3 regions of the Pseudomonas pergaminensis genome follow, and region 2 is predicted to be linked to each of the others. Evidence: predicted binding sites of a transcription regulator. Region 2 holds the regulator's gene; each other region holds the start of a gene.
The links. The regulator FliA, encoded in region 2, starts transcription of late flagellar genes. The targets are predictions, from matches to a motif close to CTAAAGTTTNNNNNNNNNNNGCCGNTAA.
Positions count from the first base shown of each region.

Region 1: KUA23_RS16100 (methyl-accepting chemotaxis protein) is a predicted target of FliA. The motif match lies at 1,491-1,518, and genes of this name have one in related genera.
Region 3: flgM (flagellar biosynthesis anti-sigma factor FlgM) is a predicted target of FliA. The motif match lies at 2,073-2,100, and genes of this name have one in related genera.

Region 1 covers NZ_CP078013.2:3,557,602-3,563,507, reverse strand. The annotation lists gene KUA23_RS16100 (methyl-accepting chemotaxis protein) at 1-1,433, opposite strand, end outside; gene KUA23_RS16095 (aldo/keto reductase) at 1,568-2,563, opposite strand; gene KUA23_RS16090 (LysR family transcriptional regulator) at 2,683-3,600, shown strand; gene KUA23_RS16085 (M91 family zinc metallopeptidase) at 3,625-5,160, opposite strand; gene KUA23_RS16080 (AraC family transcriptional regulator) at 5,268-5,906, opposite strand, start outside.
Region 2 covers NZ_CP078013.2:4,779,443-4,785,348, forward strand. The annotation lists gene KUA23_RS21570 (chemotaxis protein CheA) at 1-1,202, opposite strand, end outside; gene KUA23_RS21575 (protein phosphatase CheZ) at 1,214-2,002, opposite strand; gene KUA23_RS21580 (chemotaxis response regulator CheY) at 2,021-2,395, opposite strand; gene fliA (RNA polymerase sigma factor FliA) at 2,564-3,304, opposite strand; gene fleN (flagellar synthesis regulator FleN) at 3,301-4,134, opposite strand; gene flhF (flagellar biosynthesis GTPase FlhF) at 4,240-5,556, opposite strand; gene flhA (flagellar biosynthesis protein FlhA) at 5,569-5,906, opposite strand, start outside.
Region 3 covers NZ_CP078013.2:5,102,845-5,108,750, reverse strand. The annotation lists gene KUA23_RS23145 (MFS transporter) at 1-285, shown strand, start outside; gene KUA23_RS23140 (flagellar brake protein) at 346-1,095, opposite strand; gene KUA23_RS23135 (flagella synthesis protein FlgN) at 1,192-1,662, opposite strand; gene flgM (flagellar biosynthesis anti-sigma factor FlgM) at 1,711-2,034, opposite strand; gene flgA (flagellar basal body P-ring formation chaperone FlgA) at 2,177-2,941, opposite strand; gene KUA23_RS23120 (chemotaxis protein CheV) at 3,023-3,955, shown strand; gene cheR (protein-glutamate O-methyltransferase CheR) at 4,000-4,827, shown strand; gene flgB (flagellar basal body rod protein FlgB) at 5,140-5,547, shown strand; gene flgC (flagellar basal body rod protein FlgC) at 5,551-5,906, shown strand, end outside.

The DNA.
Region 1 (5,906 bases), 1.2 Mb from region 2:
CTCGACACTTCGCCGATCAAGGCACTGACGCTATTGGACGCTTCGCCCACGACCACGCGGGAACGGTCGGCGTGCTCATTGGCGCGCTGGGTGAACGCGGCGGTTTCAGCGGCGTTTTGCGCCACGGTGTCGGCGGTGGAGCTCATTTCGGTGATGGCGGTAACCGTCTGATCGGTCTCCGAAGCATGCCGTACCAGGATCTGGTTGGTGTGCGCCGAGGTGCGTTGCAGTTGCTCAAGGCTCGACGACATGGCACCGGTGGCTTGGGTGACTTCGCCGATCATGTTCTGCAGGTAGACGATAAAACGGTTGACCGAGTGACCAATAGCGCCCAGTTCGTCTTCGGCGCGGATGGTGATACGTCGGGTCAGGTCGGCATCGCCGGCCGACAGCGCGTCGATATTGGTTTTCAGCGACTTCATGCGCTGCACCAGTTGGCGGATCGCATACACCGCGAGCAGCACCAGCAGCAACACCATCGGGATTTGCAGCAAGGCCAGGGTGCCGAGCACGTCATCGCGCTGGGCGGTGATCAGCGAGGTGGGCAGGGCAGTGGCGAGGAACCACGGCGTGCCTTCGATGGGGCGCATGTAGAAGGTGCTGGCCACACCCAGGTTGTCGAACTCACTGCGTTGCAGCGCCTGGTCGCGGTGGGCCAGGGCTTTGCTGACCTGGCCGGCGAACGCCGAGCTGCCGGTGAGTTCGCTGATGTTCTTCAACACCACCGGGCCGCTGATGCGCGAGCTGTTGCTGATGATTTTGCCGTCACCTTCGACGATCAGCATTTGCCCGCCGATGTCTTTTTCTTTGCTGGCCACCAGGTCATTAAAGAAGCCCAGGGTCACGTCGATGGTGGCGACACCATAGGGCACGCCGTCGCGCTGGATGGCCATGGCGCAGTTAGTGCGTGGCTCCTGGCTGGCGTCGTCCTTGTAGGCGGCGGCCCAGGCGCATTGACCGCGCGGTGAGGCGAGGCCGCCCTTGTACCAGCTCTGGTCGTAATAGTTGGGTGCAGGGTCGCTGTTCCAGAAGGTATTAACCGCCAGCTCGCCCGACGCGTCACGGTGCCAGAACGTGCTGTGCTTGTTGCGCCCCGGTGTGCGCTGGTTGGGCAGCGGCCAAATCCCGCCACCGAAGACTTTCAGTTCGCCATATTGATCGACCAGGCCCGGCAGGACTTTGTCGATGGCATCGCTGTCGAGCAAGGGGATGGTCTGGGTGATGGTGCGTTGCTGGGACTGAACCTTGTTCAGTTCGCCCTGGATCTGTTCGGCCACTTCGGCGATGCGGTTGAGCACCACCTGTTCTTCGGTGTGGCGCAGCGTGGGGGCGACCAACTGGCCGATACCCACCACCGTCAACACAAATAACACCAGGACGAACAGCACCAGGAACAGGGTATAGCGGGCTTGGATGGAGCGCAGTGGGGGCATGGGGTCGTCCTTACGAAGCGTTTATTATCGACGCGGCTTTTTTAGAGCTTCGTAGGGCTATCGGCTTGAGCAAGCGGAGCTTTAGGTACGTTCGTACAAGAAAAAAGAGCGCCGGGTGAGGGCGCTCTGTTGACTCAGATATCCAGCATGGCCATCACCGCCTCGGGGTAGCGCAGGCCGGCGGTGGCCTCGGCCGGGAAGATCGCCTCCAGTGCCGCCAACTCAGCCGGGCTGAGGTGGATCGATAGCGCTGCCACGTTTTCTTCCAGGTATTTGCGCTGCTTGGTACCCGGGATCGGAATGATGAAGTCGCCTTGCGCCAGCACCCAGGCCAGCGCCAGTTGCCCGGCACTCACGCCTTTGTCGGCTGCCAGCGCTTGCACCTGCTTCACCAACGCCAGGTTCTTGTCGAAGTTTTCGCCCTGGAAGCGCGGGCTGAAGCGCCGGTAGTCGTCGGCTCCGAAATCGTCTGGGTTTTTCAGCGCGCCGGTCAGGAAGCCACGGCCCAGCGGGCTGTAGGGCACAAAGGAGATGCCCAGGCGCTGGCAGGTGGCGAGGCAGCCGTTGTGTTCCTGGTCGCGGCTCCACAGGGAGTACTCGCTTTGCAGGGCGCTGATCGGGTGCACCCGATGGGCACGCTCCAGAGTGGCGGCGGAGGCTTCGCTGAGGCCCAGGTAACGCACTTTACCCTGGTGCACCAACTCGGCCATGGCGCCAACGGTTTCTTCGATAGCGACCTGCGGGTCGATACGGTGCTGGTAGTAAAGGTCCAGGGTCTCTACCCCCAGGCGGCGCAGGGTGCCGTCGATGGCGTTGCGGATGTATTCAGGGCGACCGTTTACGCCGCGCAAGGCAGGGTTGGCCGGGTCGCGCACGATACCGAACTTGCTCGCCAGGAACACCTGGTCACGTTTGCCGGCGATGGCTTGGCCGATCAGTTGTTCGTTGGTGTGCGGGCCATAAATGTCGGCGGTGTCGAGGAAGTTGACGCCCAGCTCCAGCGCGCGGTGCAAGGTGGCGATGGCCTCGCGGGTGTCGCTGCCGGGCGTATAGAAATCGCTCATGCCCATGCAGCCGAGGCCGATGGCTGAGACGCGTGGACCGTGTGTGCCGAGTTGACGAGTGTGCATGGGTTCAGCTCCTGGAGTGGGAAGGCCTTCATTGTCACGCTCGACACAATCGAGATAAACCAGCTAAAAGCAGTATTACTGTTCGTATTTTCTAAATAATCCAACTGAGGAAATCGCCCTTGGACCGTTTCAACGCGATGCGCGTGTTCACACGGATCGTCGAGTTGCGTGGCTTTGCCAAAGCCGCTGACAGCCTGCAACTGCCGCGCGCCTCGGTCACGGTGTTGATCAAGCAATTGGAAGCGCACCTGGGCGTGCAACTGTTGCAGCGCACCACGCGGCAAGTCAGCCCGACACTGGATGGCGCAGCGTACTACCAGCGCTGTGTGCAATTACTGTCGGACCTTGAGGAAACCGAGGCGGTGTTTTCTACGCAACGCCAGAACCCGCGTGGCACCTTGAGCATTGATATGCCCTCGGGCATCGGGCGCTTGATCGTGATTCCGGCCTTGCCGACATTCACGGCGCGTTACCCCCAGATTGATTTAGAGATCAGCCTGAATGATCGCACGGTAGACCTGATTCGCGAGGGTGTGGACTGTGTGCTGCGCGGCGGTCAGGCACTCGATGAGTCGCTGGTAGCCCGGCCATTGGCGATGATGAACCAGGTGACCCTGGCCAGCCGTGATTACCTCGAACGCTTCGGCGTGCCCGAAACGCTGGACGACCTGGCTGGCCATCGGATGGTCGAGTATGTCTCCCGTACCAGCGGCAAACGCTTTGGCCTGGAGTTCCAGGTGGGCAGTGAATTGCGCGAGATAAACCTGGAGAAGGTAATCGCGGTCAGCAGCTCCGACGGTTATTTCGCCGCGTGTGAAGCCGGCTATGGCTTGATTCAGGCGCCGTACTATCACGCCACGCGGCAACTGGCCCAAGGCACGTTGGTGGAAGTGCTGCCACGTCTTGCACCTCCCGCCATGGCGCTCACTGCGTTGTACCCACCCCATCGCCAACTGTCCCAGCGGGTGCGGGTGTTTATCGATTGGCTGGTGGAGGTGTGCACCCATCCGGACAGCCCATTGCAACGCCAGACGTGAGTCCGGCGCGCATAAGCAAGGTGTTTAAGAAAGGTAACTCTTGCGCTCAGGCAGCCCCAGTTCCCGGAGCATGCCATTTTCCGTAAAGTGCTCGGGGTTGGTGGCGGTGGGCGGGGTAGTAGGATCGTTATCGAAGTCATAGGGTTGCGCGCTGCTCGGCAAACCGACCACTTGAAACTCGGTGTTGGGAATCTGACTTGAAAACGCTGGTTCCGACGGTGAGTGCTCCAGGGTCCGGCCTGGTAGGTTGGTTCCTGTCGCGCCATTGTAGGCATGCCCCATTTCGTGGATTAAACCGACGATGGGAGGCTCAAGCGTGTCTTTTCTAGGGTCACCCAGATCCATCGGATCGTAATTCAATACCCCCTTATCGGCGCGGGCTCCGGGCTGGCCGTCATAAACTCTGCCGCGTCTTGGGTCATCACGCTCGACCTTGCTGTCTCTGTCGTGTCGCAGCTTATCCAGTTCCGAGCTGCCAAAAAGGTAGCTGTTGCCGTTTTCGCGTTCTTCTCGGACCGTGACTTTTCCTCCAGCGTTGGCAGCTTCCCTGTCCATGTCCTCAAGCATCTTTTGCCCGGTAGGCGAACTGCGCAAGAACTCGAAATCATCGGCGACACGCTGCTTGAACTTAGGGCGACCAACGACGCTAAAGCCTTCGTCACCGGCGTTGCTGGTCTTCACCTTGGTAAATGCGGAGCCTTGGGAGGCGTCGTAGGCATCACCCGCTTTTGCGTATATCCGATCGCCACGCCTATTGTTGATGATCTGGTTTTTACCTTTGCCGGTATAAAAAGTCGTTCGGTCAAACCCTACCAATTGGTCGTTGCCCTTACCGCCATGGAGGATTGTATGTCCGTTGCCAGCATAGAGGCGGTCGTCGCCACTTCCGCCATCCAAGTAGCTTTGCTTGCTCACGGGGCCGGCGCCGGCATACAGCTGATCATTGCCATTGTTGCCATACATGACTGCATTGCCGGAGCCTCCGATGAGGGTGTCGTCGCCGTCATTACCTTCCGCGTAGCCCGTGTTGCTGCCGAGGCGAAGGGTGTCGTTGCCCGCACCACCCAGTAGACGGGTTTTGCCACCGCCAGCGGTCAGGGTATCGTCCCCGTCACCACCATCAATCGTGGCTGGGTTATTCACATCAGGGCTGATGGTGACCCTGTCATTTCCGCCACGGGTGTTGATTTGCAAATTGATGGGCTGGCCCTGTGGGTCGATGCTGTCGAATGCATAATCCTTTCCATTGATTTGCAGGTTCAGGTGACCGTCTGGGCCCTTGCCGACGTACAGGGTGTCGGCTTTATTCCCGGTGTCGATAATCAAGCTGACACTCTTGAGTCGGGGCCAGCCTCCGGACAGGTCCCATTTAGCCTCTCGTTTGATAGTCATGTAGCCGTTATCGACCAGTGTTTCGGATTTGGATCGAACGAGGCCCTCGCCGGGGTCGGAGAGCCGGGGCGGAGTGTAGATCGAGTCTTGAGCGTCGGGGCGCGTGGGAAGGGTGGGGAGATGTTGTTTGGTCGCTGCACTGATGAAGTCGGGGCGTTGGGTAATCACGGGATTGCATCCAAAGTCTGTCGAGTGAGAGCCTCATGGGTGGTGTCCGCGCGCAAAACGTTCCATCTTCCTACAATCGCAGTCGGTGAATCTTCCTGCTTAGCGACTCAATTCTGTATCTGCGACCTGCGATACGCCCCAGGCTGCTGCCCGGTCACTTTGTGAAACGCCCGTGTAAACGCCGCCACCGACTGATAACCCACCGCCAATGACACATCCGCCACCGTCTGATCCTGCTTGAACAGCTGGCAGGCGTGGCGCATGCGCATCATCAACAGCACCTGCCCCGGCGACTGCCCGCACAGTTCATTGAAGCGCTTGAAAAACGCCGAGCGCGACAGCCCGGTACACGCGGCCATGCTCTCCAGGGTCCAGGCATCGGCCGGGTGGGCGATCAATTGCTCCAGCAGGTGGGCAAACGCTGGCTGCCGGCCCAGCGCAGCCAGGCCGCCGAGTTCGGTGTTATCCAGCACCTGTTGGCGCAGCACGTACAGAAACAGCAGATGGCAAAGCCGTTCGAGCAAGGCAGAAGAGGGCGCGGGCACCCGCTCGCACTCTTGCAGGATCAGTTCGAACAGGTTGCGCGCGGCGGTCAGTGAGGGGTCGCCTGCGCGCAGAATGATCCAGGCGGGCAGGGTGTCGACGATCATCGCGGACAAGCCGGACTGGAAATGAAAGAACCCACACACCAGGCCAACGCCATCGTCGGCGGCGCGGTCCAGGGGCACCATCGGCACGCGGGGGCA
Region 2 (5,906 bases):
TGCAGGTCGGCGGTCACCACGTCGAGGTTCGACACGGCCTTTTGCATGGCTTCGTCGCCGCTGCTCAAGCCCAGGCGTACCAGGCGGTTACGCACCAGTACCAGTTCGCCGACCATGTTCATGATGTCGTCCAGGCGTGCGGTATCAACCCGCACGGTGGTTTCGGCTTCACTGGCAGGCTTCTCGGCCACCGGTGCTGCAGCGGCACGCGCCGGAGCCGGTGCTGGCGCTGCGGCTGGCGTGGCAGCTGGCTTGGCGGCCGGGGCCGGCGCTGCGGCTTTGGCGGCCACCGGTGCAGCGGACGCGACCGCTGCGGCCGGGGCCACTTCGCTGAACTTGCCCTTGCCGTGCAATTCGTCCAGCAGGGACTCGAACTCGTGATCGGAGATCAGGCCGTCGCCCGCCGGTGCTGCATTGGCAGCGGCAGGCGCCGCAGCCGTGGCGGCGACTTCCGGCAAGGCGTCGGCCACGAAGGTGCCCTTGCCATGCAGTTGGTCGAGCAACGCTTCAAATTCGTCGTCGGTAATGTCGGTGCTGGCACTGGCGGCAGGCGCCTCTGCAGCAGCAACCGGTGCGACAGCATCGGCCGCAAACTGGCCTTTGCCATGCAACTGATCGAGCAGGGACTCGAACTCAGCGTCGGTAATGTCTTCGCTGGTCGGTGCTGCGACGGCAGCCGCCGGCGTCTCTGCCTCGGCCTTCACGGCACTGAGGGAGTTGAGCAGCTGTTCGAACTCGCTGTCGGTCACATCCGGCTCGGCTTGCGCCACGGGCTCCGGCGCGGCTTCCACCACAGGCGCAGCCGAGGTGTCGGCAGGTTCTGCCAGGCGCGCCAGCGCGGCCAGCAGTTCCGGGGTGGCCGCGGTGATCGGGGCACGTTCGCGCACTTCGCTGAACATGCCGTTGACCGCATCCAGCGCTTCGAGAATCACGTCCATCAGTTCCGAGTCGACGTGCCGCTCACCCTTGCGCAGGATGTCGAACACGTTCTCGGCGATGTGACAGCACTCCACCAGCTCATGGAGCTGGAGGAAGCCGGCGCCCCCTTTTACAGTGTGAAAACCGCGAAAAATTGCATTGAGCAGGTTCGCATCATCCGGGCGGCTTTCCAGCTCGACCAGTTGTTCGGACAGTTGCTCTAAAATTTCGCCGGCCTCTACAAGGAAATCCTGAAGGATTTCTTCATCGGCGCCGAAGCTCATGTGGGTGCTCCTTAGAAGCCTAAACTGGATAACAGGTCATCTACGTCATCCTGACCTGACACAACGTCTTCACGTTTATCGGCATGAATCTGCGGACCTTCACCCTTGGCGAGATGTTTTTGTGGATCTTTTTCCGAGAGGATCGCTTCGCGGTCATGTTCAATGCCGGCAAAGCGGTCAACCTGGCCTGCCATAAGCACCAATTTGAGCAAGTTGCTTTCCACTTCGGTGACCAACTGGGTCACACGCTTGATCACCTGGCCGGTGAGGTCCTGGTAATCCTGGGCGAGCAGAATGTCGTTGAGGTTGCTGGAAACCGTGCGGTTTTCCTGCTCGCTGCGTGACAAGAACCCATCGACCCGACGCGCCAATTCACGAAACTCTTCAGCCCCCACTTCCCGGCGCATGAAGCGGCCCCAGTCAACGCTGAGGGCCTGGGCTTCATTGGCCATGCCGTTGACCAGAGGCGTGGCGTTTTCCACCAGGTCCATGGTGCGGTTGGCCGCCGCCTCAGTCAGCCTGACCACGTAGGACAGGCGTTCGGTGGCATCAGTGATTTGCGAAATTTCTTCGGCCTGGGGCATATGCGGGTCAATCTGGAAATTGACGATCGCACTGTGCAGCTCGCGTGTGAGCTTGCCCACTTCCTGGTACAGGCCGCGGTCACGGGTCTGGTTGAGCTCATGGATTAACTGCACCGCGTCGCCGAACTGGCCTTTCTCAAGGCTGTCGACCAACTGATGAGCATGCTTTTTCAGGGTCGACTCGAAGTCTCCCTGTGACGTTTCTTTATGCTCCATAGCTCCCCCGCGATGGCATTAGCCGTGGATGCGTTCGAAGATTTTTTCGATCTTCTCTTTCAAGGCCAAGGCAGTGAATGGCTTGACCACGTAACCGTTAACCCCGGCTTGGGCGGCTTCGATGATCTGCTCACGCTTGGCTTCGGCGGTCACCATCAGCACAGGCAGGCTGCGCAGCTTTTCGTCAGCGCGCACGTGGCGCAGCAAGTCGATGCCGGTCATGCCCGGCATGTTCCAGTCCGTTACCAGAAAGTCGATGCTCCCGCTGTTGAGGATCGGAATCGCCGTAATGCCGTCATCCGCCTCGACCGTGTTAGTGAACCCAAGGTCACGCAACAGGTTTTTTATGATCCGCCGCATCGTTGAGAAGTCATCAACGATGAGGATTTTCATGTTCTTGTCCAATTCGACCTCCAAGCAGTCTTAAACGCGCCCAGCACCTGGACGCGCCATTTCAATCAACAGGCATTACACAAAAAGGACTGCCGGGGGCACCACGGGTCGAACCCGCGAAGGCTGCTTGCCCTCGCGGTATCGTCTACAGTGTCCCCACACTGCCTGTCAGCGCGCTCGCCACTCTCCCAAACGCCCCCGCAAGCGGGCTGCGCACTGGCTGTGCAACTGGCTGACCCGCGATTCGCTGACCCCCAGGACCTCACCGATTTCCTTGAGGTTCAGCTCTTCGTCGTAGTACAGCGCCAACACCAGTCGCTCACGCTCCGGCAAATTGGCAATCGCGTCCGCCAACGCCCCCTGGAAACGCTCATCTTCCAGGTCACGCGATGGCTCCATATGAGCGCTCGCGCCGTCCTCGTGCAGCCCTTCGTGTTCGCCGTCCTGCAAGAGGTCGTCGAAACTGAACAGGCGGCTGCCCAAGGTATCGTTCAAAATCCCGTAGTAATCGTCGAGACTCAATTGGAGTTCGGCCGCAACTTCGTGATCTTTAGCGTCGCGACCGGTTTTTGCTTCAATTGCGCGAATTGCGTCACTGACCATGCGCGTATTGCGATGCACCGAACGCGGCGCCCAGTCACCTTTGCGCACTTCATCGAGCATCGCGCCACGTATGCGGATACCCGCGTACGTCTCGAAACTCGCCCCCTTGCTCGCGTCGTATTTGGTCGACACTTCGAGCAGGCCGATCATGCCCGCCTGGATCAGGTCTTCGACCTGGACGCTGGCGGGCAGGCGTGCCAGCAAGTGATAGGCGATACGCTTGACCAGGGGCGCGTAGCGCTCGATCAATTCGCCCTGGCTGTCACGGGCAGACTTCTTGTACGCGTTGTAGCCGGTCGCTGTCATAGCACGGGTCCTGCGCTCGTCTGATGCACCAATCGCTCGACGAAAAACTCCAGATGCCCCCGAGGGTTGGCGGGCAACGGCCAGGTATCGACCTTCTGGGCAATAGCCTTGAACGCCAATGCGCATTTGGAACGAGGGAACGCTTCGTAGACTGCACGCTGCTTTTGCACAGCCTTGCGCACACACTCGTCGTAGGGAACTGCGCCGACGTATTGTAAGGCGACATCGAGGAAGCGATCCGTGACCTTGGTCAACTTGGCGAACAGATTGCGCCCTTCCTGCGGGCTCTGGGCCATGTTGGCCAGGACGCGGAAGCGGTTCATGCCGTAGTCACGGTTAAGCAGTTTGATCAGGGCATAGGCGTCGGTGATCGAGGTGGGTTCGTCGCAGACCACCAGCAACACTTCCTGTGCAGCACGCACGAAGCTGACCACGGACTCGCCGATCCCAGCGGCGGTGTCGATCACCAGCACGTCGAGGTTGTCGCCGATATCACTGAAAGCCTGGATGAGGCCGGCATGCTGCGCCGGGCTCAGGTGCACCATGCTCTGGGTGCCCGAGGCAGCCGGCACGATGCGGATGCCACCGGGGCCCTGCAGCAGCACATCGCGCAGCTCGCAGCGGCCCTCGATCACATCGGCAAGGGTGTGTTTGGGTGTCAGCCCCAGCAGAACGTCCACGTTCGCCAAGCCCAGGTCAGCATCCAGCAGCATGACGCGACGGCCAAGCTCTGCCAGGGCCAGGGACAAATTCACTGACACGTTAGTTTTCCCGACGCCACCTTTGCCGCCGGTCACCGCGATCACCTGTACGGGATGCATGCTGCCCATTTTATTTCTTTACCTTGTCTTGCTTAGACGCAGGCTACATGGCTTGGCCGCGTGAATCGCTTGCAGACCATCGATGTAGATACATTTCACGGTGTTCATCCTGACTCAACCCACCCGCTTTGCCGGGTTGTGGTAAAGGTCGGCGAACATATCGGCCATCGCTTCCTCGCTAGGCTCTTCTTGCATTTGCACGCTGACTGCACGGCTGACCAACTGATGACGGCGCGGCAGATGCAAATCATCCGGGATCCGCGGCCCGTCGGTCAGGTAGGCGACCGGCAATTCATGACTGATGGCCAGGCTCAGCACCTCGCCCAGGCTCGCGGTTTCATCGAGCTTGGTGAGGATGCAACCGGCCAGGCCACAACGCTTGTAACTATGATACGCAGCGGTAAGAACCTGTTTCTGGCTGGTGGTTGCAAGCACCAGGTAATTTTTCGACTTGATGCCACGCCCCGCCAGGCTTTCCAACTGCATGCGCAATGCCGGGTCGCTGGCTTGCAGGCCGGCAGTGTCGATCAGCACCACGCGCTTGCGCAGCAAGGGGTCCAGGGCGTTGGCCAGGGACTGGCCCGGGTCGACATGGGTCACCGACACATTGAGGATCCGGCCCAGGGTCTTGAGCTGCTCCTGGGCACCAATACGGTAGCTGTCCATGCTCACCAGCGCGATATTCTGAGCGCCGTACTTGAGCACGTAACGAGCCGCCAACTTGGCCAGGGTGGTGGTCTTGCCCATGCCGGCAGGGCCGACCATGGCGATCACACCACCCTCTTCCAAGGGTTCGATTTCCGGGGTGACGATCATCCGCGCCAAGTGGGCCAGCAACATGCGCCAGGCTTGGCGAGGCTCTTCGATTTCAGTGGTCAGGGCCAGCAGGTCGCGAGACAACGGGCCAGACAGGCCGATACGTTGCAAACGACGCCACAGGTTGGCCTGCTGCGGCTTGCTGCCTTGCAGTTGGGTCCAGGCCAGCGAGCCAAGCTGCACTTCAAGCAGTTCGCGCAGGCCGTTGAGTTCAAAGCGCATCGAATCAAACACGCGCTGGTCAACCGCAGGCGCCGGAGCAGGCGCAGCAGGACGCGGCGGTTCTTTGAAGGTGGGCTCGACCAGCGGCTCGGCAGCGGTCAGCGGCAAGCCGGCGAACAATTGGCGGTTGGTGGTGGCATCGCTGTCGCCGCGCATGCTCAGTTCAGCCTGGGCCGAGACAATCCGCGAAGCGGTCTTGCGCAGCTCGTCTTCGAGCTCCATGTTCGGCACGCGCGGCGCCAGGGCCTGGGGTGTGTAGTCCAGGGCAGCCGTCAGCTCGACACCGCCGGCAATACGACGGTTTCCGATAATCGCGGCGTCGGCGCCCAGCTCATCACGAACCAGTTTCATGGCCTGACGCATATCGGCGGCGAAAAAACGCTTAACTTGCATAACCCACTACCCTCAGCCGTTGGGCCCTACTGTCGCGACGATAGTCACTTGCTTGTTGTCAGGAATTTCCTGATAAGCCAAAACGTGCAAATTCGGTACTGCCAAGCGTCCAAACCGCGACAACATCGCCCTGACCGGGCCGGCCACCAGCAGTATCACCGGCTGGCCCTGCATTTCCTGGCGCTGTGCGGCGTCAATCAACGAACGCTGCAGTTTCTCAGCCATGCTTGGCTCCAGCAGAACGCCCTCTTCCTGGCCTTGTCCTGCCTTCTGAATACTATTGAGCAATATTTGTTCCAACCTTGGTTCCAAGGTGATCACAGGCAGCTCGGAGTCAAGCCCTACAATGC
Region 3 (5,906 bases), 320 kb from region 2:
ATCCTGGTGTGGCGTATCCGGCCGAAAGCCGTGACCAACCTGCATCAGGTGGACGATGCACCGCTGCATCACGTCGCGATGCCCGACAGCATGTCCAGCTCGCCGCTGGTGGCCGCATTGGACCCGCGTGTGGATGAGCAGGTGGTGCAGGACCAGATGCAAACCGCCGTCCCGGAGCCGGAAGCGGACCCGACTCCGCCCGTGGATGAGCCGCCCTTTGAGGGGCCGCCTGAACCCCTGGGGCCGGACGACCACCCTCATGACCTGAGCAGGGCGCGCCCCTGACAGCAAAAACGGGCAGACCCCTTTAGGGGCTGCCCGTTTTTTTTGCCGCGATCTTTAAGTTTAAAAATCGTCGTCTTTGTCGAAGCGCCGCGCTTCGCGTTGCAGTTGGTACACAAAGCGTTCGACCTGGCGCTGCACCAAGCCACTCATATTGTGGAAGCGCACGCCGGCAAACGTGGTGTTGATCTTCTCTTCGAAGTGCAGGTAACGCAACTCGACCGAGGTGGTCATGCTGCCAAAGGGCAGGGCGGCGATGAAGCGGTCATACACCTGGCCCAGTTGCAGGCGCTCGGAGATGTCCCCTTCAAAGCGCAATTTGCAGCCGGTAGCGGAAATATCCAGCAGCTTGCCGCTGATGGGCGCCTTGAGCTTCTCGCCACCCAGCTCGATATTGACCAATTGGGCCAGCTTCAAGGCGGCGCGAAAGGCGTTGCGGCGCTGGTGGTAAACCACTTCGTCGGGCAGGCTGCCGGTGTAGATACGGTGGCCGTCCTTTTCGCTGATGCTCATGCCGCCGTTGCTTTCCCAGGCAACGCGCACGCCGTCATGGAAGCCTTCGATGCGGAAGGGTTCGCCATTTTCGAGGTGGCGTTCGCCGTCGCGGGGGATCATTTCGTCCAGGGCCAGGGTGCCGCTGTCCCGGTTGACGTCCACCAGGTAGCTCTGGAAGCGCTGGCTACGTTCGTGGAAGGTAATGATCAGCGGGTCATGGCTGTCTTGCAGCATCCGCAAGGTGCTGGCGATTTCCAGAGGGGTGGTGAGGACCTTGGGTGGCTGCGGGGCATCTTCCGCATTAAGGGCGTTGAACACGGTTCTTCCATCTCCAGACAAAATACGACTACACGCAAGAGCAGGCATTCTGCCAGTATGTGACGCGCCTTGGATAGGCCGCGCCGTGATCCGGCGTCAGGCTTGGCTGCGGGTGCTTGGCTTGACCAGGCGTGAGGTGGAGCCCTGAGCGTTGTAAAGCGCCGGAGGCTCTCCGCCGTGAAGTATACGCAACTGGTTGGCGGTCGTAGCTTGCTGAAGCTGGATCGACTGACCGTTGAGCAGGTTGGCTTCCTGGCACTGGGCGAGCAATTGATTGAGTTCTTTGCTCTGGGCCAGTAATTGATCGCCGACCGAGGAATGGCTGGCCAGCTGTGCCAATCCGTCATGGTCGGCGGGCAGGCCCAGGCTGACGAGGATCTGGCTGCGTTTTTTGCCGTGCTGTTCCAGCAGGACAATCAGCGACTGCTTGCGCGCCAGAATTTCTTCCAGCAGGGGCATGTCCCGGCCATAGAGGGCCAGGGATTCTTCCCTGAGCAGCTCGAGCAGCTGTTGGGTCGGGGCGAGATCATCAATGATCAGTTGAAGCAGATTTTCGTCGTGATGCATGGCTGGCCTTGGGGTTTAAGCGTCCAAAAGCCCGGCGCAGGCCTTAGCCTAGCGCTCGGCTTCGAAATTAAGCAGCTTGCTGGCTACACGGTTGCTGTCGACTTTATAGCTGCCATCGGCGATTGCCTGTTTCAATTCGGCCACACGGGCTTTATTGACCACTGGTTGATCGCGCAGCGAGTCAGTGACCTTCTGCAACTGTTGAGCCTCATTGCTCAGGTGTACGGATTCCCCGCTCTGGCTGGCGCTGGCCTGTTCTGCCTTGGCGGGCAGTGGCTGTGCCTTGGCTTCTACGCTGTCCTTGGTGCCGGTGGTGCGCGTAGGGGCCGACGTGGTCGGGGTGTTATTCAAACGACTGAAATCGATGACCATGATTGAAAAAACCTCTGGGTATTTGGACGCTTGCCATGTTTTCGGCCATACCCGGACAAACTTTAGGCTCGATTGACAATAAACTGCACAGGCCGACATCCAGTCGACAGTGTAGGAAAAGCTGGCGCCCGATACCAGTGCTCTATAAAGCCACCTCTACCTGGCCAGGTGCCGTGACCCGTGCCTTGATCACGCGGTTGGAGTTGAGGTTCTTCACCCTTATCTGCTCACTCATGCCGCCGTTGGACAGCGCTTCCCCCGGCATTTTGACCTGCAGCGCACCGCTGCTGGCGGAAATCACCACCTGATCACCCTTGCGGATCACCTCCGCCTGTTCCAAATGCACCAGGGTGATGACCTGGTCGGTGACCACTGGTCGGGTCAGTTTCTGCCCCACGGCCTGATCGAGGGACGTCAGGTAACCCTGGCTGATCATGCTGATGTCGCGTTCGCGCAACACCACGTCCTCAAAACCGATGATGCCGGTGCGCTTGAGCGGGCGGGCAACGACCACCACATCGCGGAACAATTTGACTTGGGCTGGCACGAACACCGTCCAGGGCGAGGCGCCGTCGCAGCGGACCTTGACCGTCACGCGGCCGATCGGTTGGGCGGGGCTTTCCAGGGTGGCTGTCAATTCCTTGTCGCACATGGGCATGCGCAGGCGCGGGTCCAGCTGGTTGACCTGGATTTCGTAACGGCCCGGTGTCTGGGTGGTCGCCAGATAATCTTCTACAGTGAACTCAAGAAAGCCCTGGGTGACGCCGATAAGTAGATCAGGCAAGGTGACGTTGTCTGCGCGGGCCGTGGCGCCCAGGCCCAAGGCAAGCAACGCCAACGCTGCGCAGAGCGATCTGCGGTAACGTGTCAGGATGGGGCGTCGGGAAACTGTCGTTTTAATATCCATGACCAATAAATAGCAAAGGCCGTGCCGTTTAGCGTTGGGTGCGCGTCGCACCCTTTAAGGTTTTAGCGTAGGAGTCTGGGCATGGCAGGAGTAATGGATTCAGTAAACCAGCGCACACAGCTGGTAGGGCAGAATCGCCTGGAGTTGTTGCTTTTTCGCCTGGATGGCAAGCAGCTGTATGGCATCAACGTGTTCAAGGTGCGGGAAGTGTTGCAATGCCCCAAGCTGACGATCATGCCCAAGTCCAGCCCGGTGGTGTGTGGCGTTGCCAACATCCGTGGCGCGACGATCCCGATTCTTGACCTGGCCCTGGCCACCGGTTCCGCGGGTTTGCAGGACCGCGAGAACCCGTTCGTGATCATCACCGAATACAACACCAAGACCCAGGGTTTCCTGGTGCGCTCGGTGGAGCGCATCGTCAACATGAACTGGGAAGAGATCCATCCGCCGCCCAAGGGCACCGGTCGCGATCACTACCTCACGGCGGTGACGCGGGTCGACAACCAGTTGGTGGAAATCATCGACGTGGAGAAGATCCTTGCCGAAGTGGCGCCGACCTCGGAATCGATTTCCGTGGGTGTGGTAGACGCCGAAACCGCGCATAAGGCGATCTCCCTGCGTGTATTGACGGTGGACGACTCCTCGGTGGCGCGTAAACAGGTGACCCGTTGCCTGCAAACCGTCGGCGTGGAAGTGGTGGCCCTCAATGATGGTCGCCAGGCGTTGGATTACCTGCGTAAGCTGGTGGATGACGGCAAGAAACCGGAAGAAGAATTCTTGATGATGATCTCCGACATCGAGATGCCGGAAATGGACGGCTACACCCTCACGGCCGAGATACGTAACGATCCACGCATGCAAAAACTGCATATCATCCTGCATACTTCGTTGTCGGGTGTATTCAACCAGGCGATGGTCAAGAAAGTCGGTGCCGATGACTTCCTGGCCAAATTCCGTCCTGATGACCTCGCATCCCGGGTTGTCGACCGGATCAAGGCAGCAGATCACGGCTAGGGGGATTTCCCCCTGGCGGTCACACGATTTAAGAGGCGGTATCATTGTCTACGGGTAATTTGGATTTCGAACAGTTCCGGGTCTTCCTGGAAAAAGCCTGTGGCATATTGCTCGGTGAAAACAAGCAGTACCTGGTATCCAGCCGTCTCAACAAACTGATGGAGCAGCAGGGCATCAAGTCGTTGGGTGAGCTGGTCCAGCGCATCCAGGGGCAGCCGCGCAGCGGGCTCAAGGAAATGGTGGTCGATGCCATGACCACCAACGAAACCCTGTGGTTTCGCGACACCTATCCGTTTGAAGTGCTCAAGAGCAAAGTGCTCCCGGAAGCCATCAAGGCCAGCCCGGGCCAGCGCCTGCGCATCTGGTCGGCGGCCTGTTCCTCGGGGCAGGAACCGTACTCGATTTCGATGTCGATCGATGAGTTCGAGCGGACCAACATGGGCCAGTTGAAGGCTGGGGCGCAAATCGTGGCCACTGACCTGTCCGGCACCATGCTCACCAACTGCAAGACCGGCGAGTACGACAGCCTGGCACTGGGTCGTGGCTTGTCCCAGGAACGCCTGCAACGCTACTTCGACCCGAAAGGGGCGGGGCGTTGGGCGGTCAAGGCGCCGATCAAGAGCCGTGTGGAGTTCCGCTCCTTCAACCTGCTCGACAGCTACGCCAGCCTGGGCAAGTTCGACATGGTGTTCTGCCGCAACGTGCTGATCTATTTCTCGGCCGAGGTGAAGAAAGACATCCTGTTGCGCATCCACGGCACGCTCAAGCGTGGTGGCTACCTGTTCCTCGGTGCTTCCGAAGCGCTGAACGGTTTGCCGGACCATTACCAGATGGTGCAGTGCAGCCCTGGGATCATTTACCAGGCTAAGTAAGTCGTACGCGGTAAAAAATGTGGGAGCGGGCTTGCTCGCGAAAGCGCAGTGTCAGTCGATGCATGTATCAACTGACAGGCTGCATTCGCGAGCAAGCTCGCTCCCACATTTGTTTTTGCGGCAAACCTTTCAATAGCGGCAACCCGGATTGCCGCTTTACTGGCACCACGCGGAAACCCGTTGCCGCTTTTCTGGCATTGCCGCCCGGCAATCCGCCCCCAAGCCCTTTAAATACGGGCTTCCCACAAACTGGCACACACCTTGCTATAACCCTGTTAACGAACAGCAGGTCAGCCCTTAAAGGTTTCCGCCATGAGCATCAGCTTCGATAAAGCGCTCGGTATCCACGAACAAGCCCTGGGCTTCCGCGCCCAGCGTGCCGAAGTCCTGGCCAACAACATTGCCAACGCCGACACCCCGAACTACAAGGCTCGGGACCTGGACTTTTCCGCCGTGCTCGCCGCACAGCAGGACAAGACCAAGAACGGCACCTTCGCCTTGAACATGACCAACAGCCGTCATATTGAAGCGCAAGGCCTGAGCAATGGTGACGAGTCGTTGCTGTATCGCACACCGATGCAGCCGTCGATCGACCAGAACACCGTCGACGCCCAGCTGGAGCAATCGGCCTACGCCGAGAACTCGGTAAACTTTCAAGCCAGCTTCACCCTGCTCAACAGCAAATTCAAAGGGCTGATGTCAGCCCTGCGTGGAGAGTAAGCCATGTCCCTGTCCAGTGTTTTCAATATTGCCGGCAGTGGCATGAGCGCGCAGACCACGCGTTTGAACACCGTCGCCAGTAACATCGCCAACGCCGAGACCGTGTCTTCGAGCATCGACCAGACCTACCGCGCCCGTCACCCGGTGTTCGCCACCATGTTCCAGGGTGGCCAGAACGGCGGCAGCGATTCGCTGTTCCAGGATCAAGGCGCCGCCGGCTCGGGCGTGCAGGTACTCGGTGTGGTTGAGGACCAGAGCAATCTGGAAGCTCGCTACGAGCCTAACCACCCGGCGGCGAACGAAAAAGGCTACGTGTACTACCCGAACGTCAACGTGGTCGAGGAAATGGCTGACATGAT